DNA from 2 places in the Paenibacillus borealis genome. Region 2 is predicted to be linked to the other one. Evidence: riboswitches for the same ligand, from Rfam matches in the RefSeq annotation. Region 2 holds a riboswitch; the other holds the start of a gene.
The links. Region 2 has a riboswitch for cobalamin ahead of PBOR_RS35260 (S-layer homology domain-containing protein). Riboswitches for the same ligand answer to the same signal wherever they lie in the genome.
Positions count from the first base shown of each region.

Region 1: linked by a shared signal. The riboswitch ahead of PBOR_RS10055 (energy-coupling factor ABC transporter permease) and the one ahead of PBOR_RS35260 (S-layer homology domain-containing protein) in region 2 are both predicted to bind cobalamin.

Region 1 is NZ_CP009285.1:2,405,470-2,413,305, forward strand. Features, by position in the region: gene PBOR_RS10045 (DUF6171 family protein) at 1-124, shown strand, start outside; gene PBOR_RS10050 (ArsR/SmtB family transcription factor) at 230-1,171, opposite strand; cobalamin riboswitch at 1,355-1,550, shown strand; gene PBOR_RS10055 (energy-coupling factor ABC transporter permease) at 1,818-2,582, shown strand; gene PBOR_RS10060 (energy-coupling factor ABC transporter substrate-binding protein) at 2,582-2,878, shown strand; gene cbiQ (cobalt ECF transporter T component CbiQ) at 2,893-3,663, shown strand; gene PBOR_RS10070 (energy-coupling factor ABC transporter ATP-binding protein) at 3,918-4,763, shown strand; partial or broken gene cobJ (precorrin-3B C(17)-methyltransferase) at 4,793-6,457, shown strand; gene PBOR_RS38555 (sirohydrochlorin chelatase) at 6,521-7,492, shown strand; gene cobK (precorrin-6A reductase) at 7,479-7,836, shown strand, end outside.
Region 2 is NZ_CP009285.1:1,185,154-1,192,989, forward strand. Features, by position in the region: gene PBOR_RS04990 (GAP1-N2 domain-containing protein) at 1-2,801, shown strand, start outside; cobalamin riboswitch at 3,373-3,564, shown strand; gene PBOR_RS35260 (S-layer homology domain-containing protein) at 3,765-5,915, shown strand; gene PBOR_RS05000 (hypothetical protein) at 6,440-6,643, shown strand; gene PBOR_RS05005 (DUF4430 domain-containing protein) at 6,823-7,656, shown strand; gene PBOR_RS05010 (energy-coupling factor transporter transmembrane component T) at 7,653-7,836, shown strand, end outside.

The sequences.
Region 1 (7,836 bases), 1.2 Mb from region 2:
TCCCAAGCTGCAGGATGGTGTAACCTGCATTGCCTGCGGCTGTATTATACCGGTTGTGGCCCGGCTGAAGGCGCGCGGCTGTCCGCTGCCGGGCGGCGGCCTGTGGCAGCCGTTGACGGATTAAACTGCAAAGCTGGCCTGTAATATACCCGTAATCAAAACAGCGGCAGCGGGGGACCTGAGCCTAAGGTCTCCCGCTGCCGCTGTTTGCTGCCCCATCCTGTCCGGGTCATTCCGTCCGGCTGGGACTTGCCGAAGCTTCAACTGCATCTGTATAGAATAGTTCAAACACAAGATCCTCGTTATAGTTGCCGAACCCCTTGCCGAACAAGGTAAGGCCGCCGATATGCTCCGCATCCTCTTCCACAGAGACCTTGAACGTCCATTGCTTATCACGGATGCCGACCTGCTCCAGCGTAACCTCTGACAGCTTCTGCCCGTCCATGAATGTGCCTGCGGGTGTAATCCGCAGCTGCTTAAGCAGTCCATATTGATTGGTGAGCGCAGGCCACCAGGCTGGAGTGTATTTGCCCGGACTGTCCCCGTAGTCTCCGGGGCTGGTCCAGAAGCCGAGCCGCTGACCGTTCAATGTGAAGGTGATGTCAGAAGGCCAGTTATTATTGATGGACGGGGCTTCGGAGGCAATTTCCATCGTGATGACCAGTTCCTCAGGCTTCTGGCTGGACAGCAGGAAGTTCGGGATTTTGTATTCCACGAATCCTTTGCCGAACCACAGAATACCCGCATTCACCCGCTCCTGATCCCAGAAATACCGCGGATCGTCAAAGTTGCCGATTACCCGCTCGGTCGTAGATAAGCCGCAGGTCGGTTCAATCTGGAAATCGGAGTAGTGGCCGACCGGTATCTCCTTGCGGTAGCCCCGGCGCTGTGTTCTGGCTTGTCCGGGAAAAATAATCTCTGCCCCCTCGGTGGCCAGTGTACAAATCTTCTGCAGTCCGCTCCGTCCGGGAGCCATGTGGCTGCGGATCAGCCCGGCTGCTTCCAGCTTGCGCACATGCATCGTCATAATGGCACTGCTGAGCTTCAGCGCGCCGGCCAGTTCCTTGACGTTCATGGGCTGTTCAGACAGCAGCCGCAGCATCTGCAGGCGCACAGTACTGGATAACGCTTCGTACACGGGTAAGGAATGTTCGGTTAGATCAAGTTTCATGCGATGCCTCCACGTTCAGGTTATATAGTTAATAATTATATTACTCAAATGACATTCTTACAAGCATATGAACATTGCCTCACAAATAAATGAAGCTGCCTTACAAGCAAATGAACACTGCGCATCGCAGCCGCTCCAATTTTATCACAGACATGCAGAGCCTGTTCCGCTATGATGTAGGATGGATTAGCGATGTAACAAGGTGCTCTTGCCGGATCAGGCAAGGGATAACAGGGAATCGGGTGCAAGTCCCGAGCGGTCCCGCCACTGTAAGGAAGAGCTGAACTTCAAGAAGTCACTTGGGGAAATCCCCGGGGAAGACGAAGGATGTAGCGCCCGTATTCCAAGCCAGGAGACCTACCTTGATTACGCACACCACGACTCTACGCGGATAGGAGCGGTGTACGGATAGGTTAATGAGATGAGGCGATGTGCCTGCAGGACCGGAGGGAATCTTGAAGATCAGAGCCGGTTCAATGTTATGCAGACACAGCGTTGAGCGGCCATGCGGAGCAGACCGGGTGCAGAACCCCTTGTTGGCGCACGGCAGTGCTCTCTATCGAATCATACCTGCGTACATACACTCCCACCCTGAAGGGCGGGAGTTTTTTGGTTTGCTAAATTTAAGAAACTTGGAGGCTGACGAATGAAGAAACGCGGATTTTGGAGTTTTGCGGCGCTGATTGCCGGATTTACAGTGTACTTTATGCTGAATGAACCGGGAACGGCCCAGGCTATGCACATTATGGAAGGTTTTCTGCCGGTAGGCTGGGCTGTGTTCTGGTGGGTGGCGTTCTTACCGTTCTTTGTGCTCGGTATTATCAGGCTTAGATCGATGACCAAGGAGAATCCGGAGCTGAAGCTGCTGCTGGGTCTGGCAGGGGCGTTCACCTTCGTTCTATCGGCGCTCAAAATGCCTTCCGTTACAGGAAGCAGCTCGCATCCAACAGGTACCGGACTTGGCGCAGTTATGCTGGGGCCGCTCCCGATGGGCGTAATCGGCTCAGTCGTCCTGTTGTTTCAGGCGCTGCTTCTGGCGCACGGGGGAATCACTACGCTTGGGGCGAATGCGTTCTCGATGGCGGTCGCGGGGCCTTTTGCCGGATATGCAGTGTATAAGCTGATGATGAAGCTGCCTGACCGCGAGAAGCTGGCCTTGTTCTGTGCGGCAGCGGTTGCCGATCTGATGACCTATGTAGTGACTTCCTTTCAGCTTGCGGTGGCTTTTCCGGCTGCGGATGGCGGGGTCCTGGCGTCTTTTCTCAAATTCGGGGGGATCTTTGCCGTGACGCAGATTCCGCTGGCTATCAGCGAAGGGCTGCTGACCGTATTATTGTGGAACTGGCTGAAATCGTATAGTCCGAATGAAATGTCGCTCCTGAAACGCAAGGTCAAAGGGGGAAATGCATAATGAGCAATAAATGGAAAAATGGATTAATGCTGCTGGCCGTAGTATTGCTGTGTGTCTTGCCGCTGCTGTTCGTTAATGGTGAATTCGGCGGGGCCGATGATGCGGCCGAAGGGGTAATCACAGAGATTAACCCGGAATATGAACCTTGGTTCAAGCCGCTGACCGAACTCCCGGGTGAGACGGAGAGTATGCTGTTCGCACTTCAGGCGGCGATTGGCGCCGGCGTGATCGGATATTCACTGGGGCTGCTGAAAGGGAAGCAAGGCCAGCCGAAGCAGAACAGCATCAGCAAGTGATAAGACGTATTGATGTGCTTTCTTATAATAATGCCTTGCGGCAGCTGTCCCCTATGTGGAAAAGCTCGTTCGCGGCACTGATGTTCCTGCTCTCCTATACAGTGCATCCGGTGCTGCAGATTGGGATTACGGTGTGGATGATGCTCTGGTGCACCCTGCATGCCAAAATTCCCTGTCGCGCCTACGGGCTGCTGTTTGGCACGGCGCTGCTGTTCTATTGCCTGAGTGTACCGGCACTGCTCGTGGAATTCGGCCGTCCGGCTGCCGGGGAAGCTGGCGTATTCCGGATTTCGGGGCCGCCGCTCCCGATGTATATCACAGCAGCAGGACTGGAGCGGGCCGGTGAACTGCTGGCCAGAGTCTCGGCCTGCATGAGCTGCTTCTTCTTCCTGATGTTCACCACCCCGTTCAGCGAGCTTCTGCAGGTGCTGCGCAAGCTGCGTATGCCGCAGATTGTGCTGGAGCTGATGCTGATCATGTACCGCTTCCTGTTCCTGTTGACAGATGCAGCCCATGGGCTGATGCTGGCCCGGAAGCTGCGTGGAGGCCGCAGAGGGTATAAGGCGAGGCTGCGCGAGACCGCAGCTATGGCCGGGGCGCTCTTCGGCAATACGATGCACCGTTATTACGGATTGTCGCAGGGGCTGCTGACGCGCGGGTTCACGGGTGAGATTATTCTGCCGCCGTATACTGCGCGCCCTGTGCCGCGGCGTTACACTGTCCGGGCGTATGCCGGGATCGCTGTGCTGGTGCTGGCGCAGCTTTGGCTGTGGCTGCGGGGGTGAATTTAAGATTTTAGTGCAGGAAATCTGCTGGCTTTTTTGAAATCATGCCCAAAATACAACAATTTCCCCGAGATATCGGACGCAGGCCAATATTGTTGTACAAAAGGCAGCATTTCGCCTTCTCCAGGCGGCTTCGCGGGACAATTCTTGTATTTCATACAACAATCATCCCGAAGACCGGATTATCCAGGAATCAAAGCTGCAAAATGTACAACATTTATCCGATTTGCTAAATCACATTAGAGGAGTACGCCATGGACATGGAATATAGTCTGGCTTTTGACGGGGTGGTGTTTCATTACCCGGATACGAAGGAAGCCGCGCTGCGTGAACTAACCGTCTCCATTCCCAAAGGCCGCAAAACGGCGGTGCTTGGCCACAATGGTTCGGGCAAATCCACCCTGTTCCTGCATGCTGTCGGCATTCTGCGCCCGCAGAAGGGTACGGTTCAGCAAGGAGGCAAGACATTGTCCTATGCCAAAAAAGAGCTGGCCGCGCTGCGGCGCAGTATCGGCCTTGTATTTCAGGACCCTGAGCAGCAGCTCATATTGAGCACACCTCTGGAGGATGTGTCCTTCGGGCTGCGGGGAACGGGGATGGACGAAGCCGCAATCGCTGAGCGCTGCCGCAGCGTCATGGAACTGCTGAACCTGACGGAGCTGAGTGACAAACCGGTTCATCAGCTCAGCCTGGGGCAGAAAAAACGCACCGCATTCGCCGGAGTAATGGCGATGGAGCCGGAGCTGATCCTGCTGGATGAGCCGACCTCGTATCTGGATCCGTTATCCGAGCTCCAGATGCTGCAGGGTCTTGATGTTATACATGAGAAGGGCACAACCGTAGTTATGGCTACGCATGATATGAATTTGGCGTACCGCTGGGCGGACTGGATCATTGTACTGGATCAGGGCAGGTGCCGGGCTGAGGGGACGCCGGAGGAGATTTTTGCCGGGGCGGAAGAATTGCAGGCCATTGGCCTCGATCTGCCGCTGCTGGCTGACTTATGGCACAGCCTGCCTGCACGGCTCACCGCCGGCCAGCCGGCCCCCCGCACGGCGGGAGATTTCAAAGCCGCACTAAACAGGCTGCTGAACAGTTAATACAGGCATTCACGAACGGGGGAAGAAGGATGAAGAAACAAGGAAAGCTGCTGATTATCGGCTTCGGTCCCGGAGCGCTGGAGCATATTACCGGCCGGGCGCTGGCTGCTCTCGAAGAGAGTGAGGCTGTAATCGGCTATAACACTTATGTCGACCTGATCAGACCGCTGCTGCGGCATCAGGAGATTGTCGGCACCGGTATGACTGAAGAGGTCAGCCGGGCGCAGGAGGCCGTCCGCAGAGCAGAGGAAGGACAGACGATTGCCGTAATATCCAGCGGCGATGCCGGTGTATACGGAATGGCTGGTCTCGTCTACGAGGTGCTGATTGAACGGGGCTGGAACCGGGCTGACGGTGTCGAGGTCGAGGTGATCCCCGGAATATCGGCGATTCAATCCTGTTCTTCCCTGCTGGGAGCGCCGATTATGCATGATTCCTGCACAATCAGCCTCAGCGATCATCTTACTCCATGGGAGAGCATTGCCGCACGTGTGGAAGCGGCGGGTGCTGCGGATTTCGTGATCGCCTTTTATAACCCGCGCAGCGGCAAGCGTACGCGTCAGATTGAAGAAGCGCGCAATATTCTGCTGCGTTACCGCGATCCTTCCACGCCGGTCGGCATTGTCAAAAGCGCCTACCGTGACCGTCAGCAGACGATCGTAACTACGCTGCAGGAGATGCTGGAGCATGAGATCGGCATGCTCTCTACGGTTGTCGTCGGCAATTCGGCGACAGTTGTATATGAGGGGCTTATGGTTACGCCGCGCGGATATGAGCGTAAGTACAACCTCACCGCACAGACGCAGGCGCTGAAGCCGCATGAGCGGCTGCGCACCGCGGCCGAGCCCTGGTCGCTGGCTGCGGCTGAGGCGGGACAGGTAGAAGGTGCTGCGGCGGAGAGTGTGACAGCGGCTGAGCCAGGGCGGGCAGATGGACCAGTGACACCGAGTGCAGCTGCGGGTGAAACCGGACGGGGAGAGCGATTGGCGGCGGAGAGTGAGGCTGCTGAGGCGGGACGGACGGAAGGCGCAGCAGCACTGAGCCTGGCCGCGTCTGCTCGCGTGGAGCGGCCGCGTATTCCTGCCGTCCAGCTGGCGGAACACGCTGATGATACCTTCGAGCTTGAGGTTTCTCCTGTCATCGGCAGCCGCAGATTCAGCGGTACCCAGATGAAGCTGCTGGCGGAGCTGGCAGGCGATGATGGGCAGCTGATCTATACGAAGGATGGACATTTTCTGCTGCGCAGCCATCCGGGAGACCGGGCTGAGCTGGCGGCGAGACTGACTGAGGCAGAACTGAACGTGAGCATCCCAGGAGATTATGTGAAAGTGAAAACCTGCGGGTTCTGTGAATTGCGGAGGAGCAGCGCATTAAACGCGGCGGTCCGCCTGCATACCCTGCTGCACGGGCTCGCTGTACCCAAAGAGCTGCATATCAGCGTGGCGGGGTGCGGCATGGCCTGCAGCTCGGCCGTTCTGGAAGACATCGGACTGGTCTGCTCGAAGGGAAGCTTCGAGCTATATCTGGGCGGCAAGAAGTCGGGCCGGGGAGCGCATGCCGGCACTCTGGTCCGGGAAGGTATGGACGAAGATGAGGCAGTGGCAGCTGTAGCTGCAGCAGTGGAGCATTATACTGCGCAAGGCCGGGAGAAGGAGCGGTTTCATGCTTTTTTTGAACGGATGGGCAGTATTGAAGAACAGGTGAACAGCACTGCAGGAAGTATAGATAATAATGACAGCATAGAGGGAGCACGCATGATGAGAACCGTATTACTGGTTGGACACGGAAGCCGGATTCAAGCGGGAAATGATGAGCTGCTGCAGTTCACCAGCCAGCTTGCCGCCCGCAAGCCGGAGCTTAAGTTTGAGACCTGCTTCATAGAGCTAGCCTCACCTTCAATCGCGGGCGGAATTGCCAAATGCGTGGAGGAAGGCGCAACGCAAATTTATATTGTGCCGATTATATTGTTCGCGGCGGGCCATTCCAAGCTGGATATTCCGATGGCAATTGATGAAGCCAAGCTGAAATATCCGGGGGTAGAGTTTGTATACGGGCGTCCGCTGGGTGTTCAGGAGCGGGCTGTTGATATTGTGCTGGACCGGATCCGTGAAGCTGAATTGCTCTCCGGTTCAGTGGGACACAGCGGTAATGAAGACAGAGCTGCGGCCTTAAGTTTACAGGAAGCCCGCACATCCGAAGTAGAGGATAAGGATACTATCGTGCTGCTTATGGGGCGCGGGGGCAGTGATCCGGATGCCAATAGTGATTTCTATAAGCTGGGCCGGCTGCTATGGGAAAGAACGCCTTACCTGAGCGTTGAGAGCTGCTTCATCGCCATCACGAAGCCGTCGCTTCCGGAAGGACTTGAACGCTGCCTGGCACTGGGTGCGCGTAAGATTATAGTTGTGCCGTACCTGCTGTTCACCGGCGTGCTGATGAAGCAGTTTGCCGAAATGGTCTCGCGCTTCGCCGCGGAGCATCCTGAGATTGAGGTGGAAATCGGCCGCCAGCTCGGCACACATCCGCTGCTTGTAGATATGCTGACAGAGCGCATCGAGGAGACAATGGAGGGCCAGTCTTTCAGTAATTGCGATAACTGCAAGTACCGCGATGAAGCGGCATTGCACCACCATCATCACCATCACCATGGTGAGGGAGGGCATGGGCATCACGAACATGGGCATCACGGTCGTGTGCATCACAGGCATGGGCATCATGGGCGGCAGTAACCGGGACAGCAGACAGCCGGGAGCCGCATCAGCCGCGAAGATCTTCATGCTGTGCGGCACTAGCGATGCCCGGGAGCTGGCACTGAACCTGTCACGTCAAGGCCTGCCGGTGCAGGCTTCTGTCGTGACGCCCAGTGCTGCGGAACGTCTAGAAGCCGCAGCTATCCGCACCCGTGTCGGCAGGCTGGACAGGACGGCCATGATCTCTCTGCTGCAGGATGGCGGCTATCGTGCCGTGGTGGACGGCAGCCATCCTTTTGCGCTGGAGGCACATGCCAATGCTATGGGAGCAGCTGCAGCGCTGGGCCTGCCCTATTTTCGCTACGAACGGCAAAGTCTTATCT
Region 2 (7,836 bases):
CCCATAATTTCGTGGTGCCGCCTATCCGCTCAGAGGAGATTGTGGAGGGGTACGGGGAATGGCTGCATGCCGGCTTCGCCCGGAGTTATGAGGGAGAGCCGGGAGGGACATTGCCTGAACTGGCAGATATCCCGGTGGAGCCGCGTGAAGGGGCAGCTGACCCGCTGACTGTGCTAGGCAGTCTCGGTTTCACAGAACAGCTGTTCAAAGCCCTGCTGCAGGCGGTTATGCTGTCCGTAGCCGGGAAGAAGAAGATTTATGTGGCGCTGGATGTGCCGGTAAGTGAGTTGTCGCGGCGTGCGGTGGAGCTGACGGAGGTCATCTATGCTTCTTTGCCGCATGACTTCCGCCGCAGGCTGGGAGTGATCACTTATGCCAAAGAGCCGCAGAGCCGCAAATATATTCACCTGACCTTTGTGGAGAAGGGCTCGCTGCGCCCGGGTGACCGGAGTATTGAGAAGGATTATATTTTTGATCTGGCAGGCGCGCGGATTCTGAATGCCGATTTCGGGGAGTCCCGGCAGACATATGCAGACCTGGCCTGGAAGCTACTTGGGCAAAAGGGCGGGACTCTCAGTGATTTCGCCAGATTCGCCGACTCTCTGCTGCTTGGGGAGAGTGTGGACCGCAAGCTGTCGCTGGCACTCTACAATGAGCTGGCTGTCTTTTATGAGATTGAGCAAGGCAATGAAGAATTATATACAGAGAACAAGAATGCTGTGCTCGGCGGGCTGCTGCACTATCTGAAGCCTGAAGGGGCGCTGGAATCCCGGGTGCGGCTGAATGATATGTTCCTGGAGCGGTTCGACCGTGAGTATGATCTGATCCGCAAAAAAGGGATTCCGTCGCCGGAGATTCTGGAATGGTTCAAGGAGTATTTTGCGCTGCCGGGCCATAATTACCGGGTCAAAATTGTGGATTACTTCATCAACGGGATGCTGAACTGCCAGTCGGCAGGACGTGAGGATGCGCTTGCTGCCGCTTACGGTATTATTGAGGGCAACGATGAGCTTAGTGCGGCATTCTTCAAAAGAGTGCTGGCCCAGCCTATCTTCCGCAAAGCGTTGCTGGAGCCTTATATGGAAACCCGGCTGGCTGCCGCGCCGAAATCGGCGGATATTCTGCGGTTCGTCGCGCATTGGGGCCGTTTCCTTCCGGAGGCGCTTCAGCAGGCTTTCGTGCGCGATACCGTCAAGGAATATCTGCTGGAGAAGCTGCAGCGGGACAATGATCCGGTGGCGGCGGTAGCAGCGGTTCATGAGTCGGTGCAGAAAGCAGAGAAGGAACGCCGTAAAGGCAGCGGAGTACATCCAGAAGCATTGTCCCTGCTGCAGGAGCTGGGAACGGCTGCGGACCGGTTCCTGCTGAACCGGATCTCGCTGGATGAGCTGACACAGGAGCAGCTGCTGGAGATTGCGTTCCTGCGCTACCGGGATACGGCGGACTGGCAGCCGCCGCTGGATGCAATTGCTAAGCGTAAAGCGAATGCCCTGCGCGCTGCGTACCGCTGGTTCGGTGAGGAGAAGCCGGACGAGGAGATTTTCGCCGGGCTGTCTCCACGGGAGCTGGATGACGTACAGCTGCTCGGGGGGCGCTGGCTGAAGGAGTCGCGGAGCATCGAGCCGTTCGAACGGCTGCCGCTGGCCTTCTACCACAGCAGTGAACGTGAGGGCGGTCCGCTTGATTACGATGCGCTGCTGGATCTGGTGGCGCGCAAGGCCGGCGGTGATAAGGATACGGTCTACCGTTTCCTGGCCTGGTCGCAGCATAACCGGCTGTTCACCATCTCCAGCAAGAAGCTGTGGCCGAATTACCGGCGGGCGGTGCTGAAGTATTTCCTGAAGAACGACCGTGAGGCGTTCAAGAACCGCGATTTCCGCAAAAGCTATAGTTCGGCCGCGACGCCTGCTATGCAGAATGTCTACAATGAAGCCCGCTCCCAGCTGGCTTCACCGCTGGCGCGGTGGGTCAGCCGCAGCCGATTTCAAATCCTGATCTCCGGCACGGTGCTCGGGGTCGTGCTGATTGTTGCGATCATCGCTATTAGCTTGCTGCGGCCGGATGCGGATACCGCAGCGCCGCAGCCGACTGTGAGCCCGATTCGTGGCGATATCCACAATGCGGACGGACAAGAACAAGCCCCAGTCTCTGTGCGGCTGGCGGGCGGGGTGGCAGGTGCCGGGACGGGCAGCGGGACTGAAGGCGGTGAAACAGATGGCGCCGGGAATGCTGGCGGAACGGAAGGCACCGGGAATGCTGGCGGGGGTGAAAGCGGCGGGACGGAAGGCAACGGAAATGCTGGCGGGGCTGAAGGCGAAGGGGATGCAAGCAGCGCGGAAGCAGGCGTCAAGCTGGTGTTCAGCTTTGCCGCTGCGGCGGAATGCTCCGACTTCAAGCCGGCGGAGATCATCGTGATGTCCGGTAATAACGTTGCAGACACTTACAAGGTTGCGGCAACTGTGAGCAGTTGCCAGGCCGCCGGGGTTGATGGCGGCACTGGTGAGGCAGGAGCCGGGAATGATGGCGGCGCGAGTGGGGATGCAGCCGAAGCCTCCCCGGCAGCGGGTGCATCGGGCGCAGGGACACCTGCGCGCGTATATGAAGTGACAGTGGAGCTGGAGCCGGGCGCGAAGCTGGCCGTAGGTGATGTGATCACCGCCGGAAGCTATACACTGAAGCTCCAGGGTAGTCTGGGGGACACTCTGGGGAGTCCCCCAAGCAGTACTCCAGAGACTACACCCGGCACCGAGCCTGCTCCTTCCGCCAGCCCGGACACGGATGCAGACAAGGCTGCTGAATGAAGGCGGCGGATTAGGATCTGGCCTGAAATAACGATGCCCTGAATTAAGGACGGTAACGAGGAGGTCCTGAATCCGGGAAAGCCGGATGCGAAGATAGCTCTGGCATTCTTCAATTGTGCGGTGGCTAAGGCGGCAGAGAGGTCATTGTACTTTGTACACTCAAATCAGGAATAGAGGGCCCTATTTCGCATTCTATTGTATTTGGTACATTAGATTTCCGGATTTCAGAGCCTATAAGGGTCCCTTCGGAAATCAATTGTATTAAATACAGCAGAATGGATTATCACCCCCCTTTTATTCCCATTCTGTTGTACATAGTACAATCAACCGGCTGCTGACGCTCGCCGGAAGCAGAAGAAGCATTATATGAGGTCCTGAACAGCACGATATGCCGGGAGAATGCGGCGGGTGTTGCTCAGGATTTTTTTGCATGCTGAAGGGGCAGGGCTGCATACAATTGAAACAGCTTGTCTATAGACATACAGGGGAATAGTAGATATGATTGTTTGTGAATATTAAAATTTAATAAGCTTTGGAAAAAGGTGCGGATTTCCGTAGAAACAGGCACTGTCTTGCAATAGACGGGCACGCTGGTTCTTCGTCTGTAATCTGCTTAAAAGGGAAGGCCGGTGTAAGTCCGGCGCGGTCCCGCCACTGTAAATGCGGAGCGACTCCCGGGAAGCCACTGTCTGTTGATTGGACGGGAAGGCGGGGGAAGTGATGAAGCGTAAGCCAGGAGACCTGCCTTTTTCGTTGTTGTTTCTATTCTTCGGGGGTGAGAATGCGGAAGCAGGTGCAAATAAAAGCAGATGGCTGTGCAGAGGAAAGCCTCGCATCAGCCGCATGTATTGTAACCTTCCCCGGCCGCCCTTTACAGGGCGGTCTTTATGTTGCCGCCGCATCCGCGGAGGACGCAGGACTCATCTAATCTATTCCATTCTATTCAAAGAAAGAGGTCAAGCAATGAAGAACAATCTATCATCCAAGTTTATCCGGCTGGGTCTGATCGTAATCATGATGTTCGCGGTGCTGGGAGCGGCTGTAGCTCCGGCGGGACAGGCTTTTGCCCAGAGTGATACGGCAGCTGCCCAGTTGAGCACGAATGCCGCAGCTGTTAGTGTAGCTGATGCAGTCTATGCTACTGCGGAGTTTGTGCTGAAGAACGGGGTACAGTCCGACTGGCAGGCTATCGGCCTTGCCCAGGCGGGCTACAAGGTTCCGGATAGTTATTTAAAGGCGCTTGAGAGTAAAGTAGCCGAAGCCAAGGGGGGGTTCGCCAGAGCTACGGACTATGCGCGGATTACGCTTGCGGTTAGGGCGCTTGGCGGGAATCCGGCTGATGTTGCCGGCTACAACCTGATTGAGAAGCTCTATAATAACGATAAAATCACCGGCCAGACGCTGAACAATGCTGCCTACGTACTACTGGCGCTCGATTCCGGAACTTATACTATGCCTGACAATGCCAAATGGACACCGGCTAAACTGCTGGCTGAGATTCTGGCCAAGCAGAACACGGACGGCGGCTTCACCCTGACTACGGGTGCAAGTGATCCGGACATGACGGCGATGGTGCTTACAGTGCTGGCAGGACATAAGTATGATCCGGCAGCCAATACCGCCGGACAGCGTGCAGCAGCCTGGCTGGCGACCGCACAGGATAAGAACGGCGGCTATGGCGACAGCAGTGAAAGTGTCGCTCAAGCTATTATTGGTCTGTCTTCCTTTGGCATTGACCCGGCGGGAGCAGAGTATACTGTAGGCAATGTGAACCTTGTCAGCAAACTTCTGAGCTTCAGTGCAGCGGGTGGCGGGTTCGCTCATACGGCAGGCGGAAGCTACAATCAGCTCTCCACAGAGCAGGCGCTGGAAGCACTGGCAGCTTACAATCTGTTCAGCGCAGGCGGCAGGCTCTATGATCTCAGCAGTGTGCCTGTGAAGAATCCTCAGGTGAATGTGTCCGTTGCCATTGAAGGCCCTAACGGAACCCTGGCAGAAGGCACTGTGTATGCTGGCAATGTACTTCATGCGCTGGAGAAGACAGCAGCGGCGAAGAAGGTGGCCCTGGTCAATGAAGCGGGCAATTACGTGACGGGAATCGGCGGCGTGACTGCGGGTGCTTTTGGCGGCTATGACGGATGGATGTATGTTGTAGCGCGCGGTGGAGCGTGGATTTATCCAAGTGTGGGCATGGGCGATTTCCTTCTTGCAGAGAATGACCGTGTACTCGTCTATTATGGCGGGGATAACACACAGGTGGTAGAGTCTGTGACGGTCTCCCCTGCACAGCCGCAGCCTGGACAAGATATTACTGTAAAAGTGACGCAAAAGCAGTGGGTGTGGAATGAAGCGACCTTTACTTCCGACCCGGTATCCTCACCGGCTTCAGGGGTGCAAGTAGCTATCGGCGGTAAAACTGCTGTTACGGATGCTGCGGGTTCGGCTGTTATTGCCGGAGGCCTGACAGCGAATAAATATACGATTACAATTACCGGATATCTTAAAGACAGCACACCTGCAGTAGTCCGCTATTCGCAGCCGCTGACCGTGGCTTCTGCTGCGGCTGACCGTGCTGCTTTTACCGATGCGAAGTTAATTTCACCTTGGGCGCTGGAATCCGTATATACGGCCTATGACCGCAAGCTGATGAGCGGCGTCAGTGAGAGCAGCCTCGTGTTTGCACCGAAGCAGAATATTACCCGTGCTGAATTTGCGGCGCTGCTGCTGAGATTGACCGGCAACGAGCCGTCTGCGGCATCGTCAGCCCAGAGTTTCAGTGATGTTAAGGCTAATGCGTGGTATTATGGAGCAGTGAATAAAGCGAAGGAACTGGGTATTGTCAGCGGAGTAACAGGCACAGCCTTCAAACCGGACGGCCTGGTTACCCGCCAGGATATGGCTGTAATGATCTTGAGAGCCCTGAAGCTGGATGAAGCTTCGGCAGCGGCCGGCACCGGGAAATTCACCGACGAAGACCAGATCAGCAGCTACGCATTAACAGCGGTGCGCACAGTAACCGGACTTGGGATTATGAGCGGTACCGGCAGCGAATTCGCTCCTTCCGCAGCTGTAACCAGAGAAATGGCCGCTGCGGTGGCTGTTAGGCTGCCTTAGGCAAAGAGGATGGGCGAAGCGGATTGCTTTTTATAAATCCTGCACATAGTACAACATTTTCACCAGGATATCGGCTATATTTGAAAATTGTTGTACAAAAGGCAGCATTCCTCCTCCAACAAGCGGTGTAGCGGGATAATTCTTGTATTTCATACAACAATCTATCCGAATACCTAAGTATCTAGGAAGCTAAGTTGTATTCTCTGCAAGATTTTGCATCGAGCAGCCTAAGCGAACGTGCGGGAGGCGGCGGGCGGGATATATAAGTGGAAAAATGCCACCTAATTCCCGGTAAATCTCTCGGTATGGCGACGTAGTTGGAAAAACAACACTTAATCTCGCTTGAATTAACGAATGACCCGGGTATGGGCAGAATTAAGTGTCATTAATCCAACTAAGATCGGCAGTGAAGTCTGTATAGGCTAAATAAGTGTTAAAAATCCAATTGCTGTTCCGGTGGAGGGATATTTTGCGGAGTTTCGCCCGGGAAGGCATGCTTTCCCGGATTGAGGCGATGATTTAAAATGCTTATTAAAGCGAATAAGGCAAATGAAGCTATTGTTAGTGGAGCTAGAGCTAATGAAGCTGATGAAGCTATTGCTAGTGGAGTTAGGGCTAATGATGCAAATGAGCTAGTGCTAATGGGGCCAGAGCTAATGCTATTAATAAAGCTAGTGTTAATGAAACTGATAGTGATGCCAGCCAGTGCTTACGCTGCTGGCTGCTGATGGAGAAGCTCCTGCGGGTTGCGGAATTGGATGCTCGGCAGCCAAGAGGGGCTGGGGGCTGTGTTTGGCTCAGGATTAGTTTGTATATGTCATACTAAGAGATCATAAGGTGTATGGATGGAACGGGGAACAGGCTGACTGCCCCCGTTCTTTTCCCTTTTGTGGAGGTGCTTAAGGTAATGTTCAGTCTATTGAAACCAGTAAGGGCAAGGCTGTATCCGCTGCTCCTGCTTCTGAGTGTACTGCTGCTGGCCGGCTGCTCCCAGGCGCAGCCGGATTCCGCAGGCGGCGGGCTTGTGCCGCCCGCCGGTTCCCAGGCCGCGCAGACGCCGCGGCCTGAGGGCACTGCCATACCCTCCGCCACGGCGGACGGCATGGCAGCTTCAGCGCCGGCTGCAACCGCGCCGGCGCCCGGCCACACCGGCGCCGCCGAGCAAGCTCCGGCGGCTACGGGCAGCGCCGCCGAGCAAGCCCCGGCGGCCACGGGCAGCGCCGCCGAGCAAGCCTCGGCGGCTACGGGCAGTCCCGCCGTGAAAGCCCCGGCGGCTACCGGCAAGCCCGCCGAGCAAACCCCGGCGGCCACCGGCAAGCCCGCCGCCGCCACGAAGCAGCCGGCTGCAGCAGCATCATCCGCCGCTCCGCGTCCGGCGGCCACCGCGGCACCGGTGAATACGGTGACTCTCTCCATCACAGGAGATAAGGAGCATGGTGTTATTCTGTCAACGGCCGCCTATGAAATAGAGAAGAATGAGACTGCGCTGGAGCTGCTGAAGCGGATTACCCGCAAGCACAAGATTCAGATGGAGTATCAGGGCAGCAAAACCTTTGCCTATGTGGAAGGTATAGATAATCTGTACGAATATGATCATGGGGCGGAGAGCGGCTGGATGTACAAGGTGAACGGTGAATTTCCGTCCAAGGCTTCCGGCAGCTGGATTGTGAATCCCGGCGATACGATTGAGTGGCTGTATACGCTTGATCTTGGTAAGGATATCGGAGCTGCGGCACCATGAACAGCGGCTTCCGGTCCATGCATCCTGCGGTAGCCCTGCTGTATTATGCCGGACTGCTGCTGTTCGCCCTGCTGGGGCTTCATCCGTTGTTCCTGGTTACGGAGATAGCAGGCCTGCTGGCGTTGCTGCTGCTGCAAGGCCAGGGGAGGCTGCTGCTGCGCGGTCTGCCTTTTATGCTGC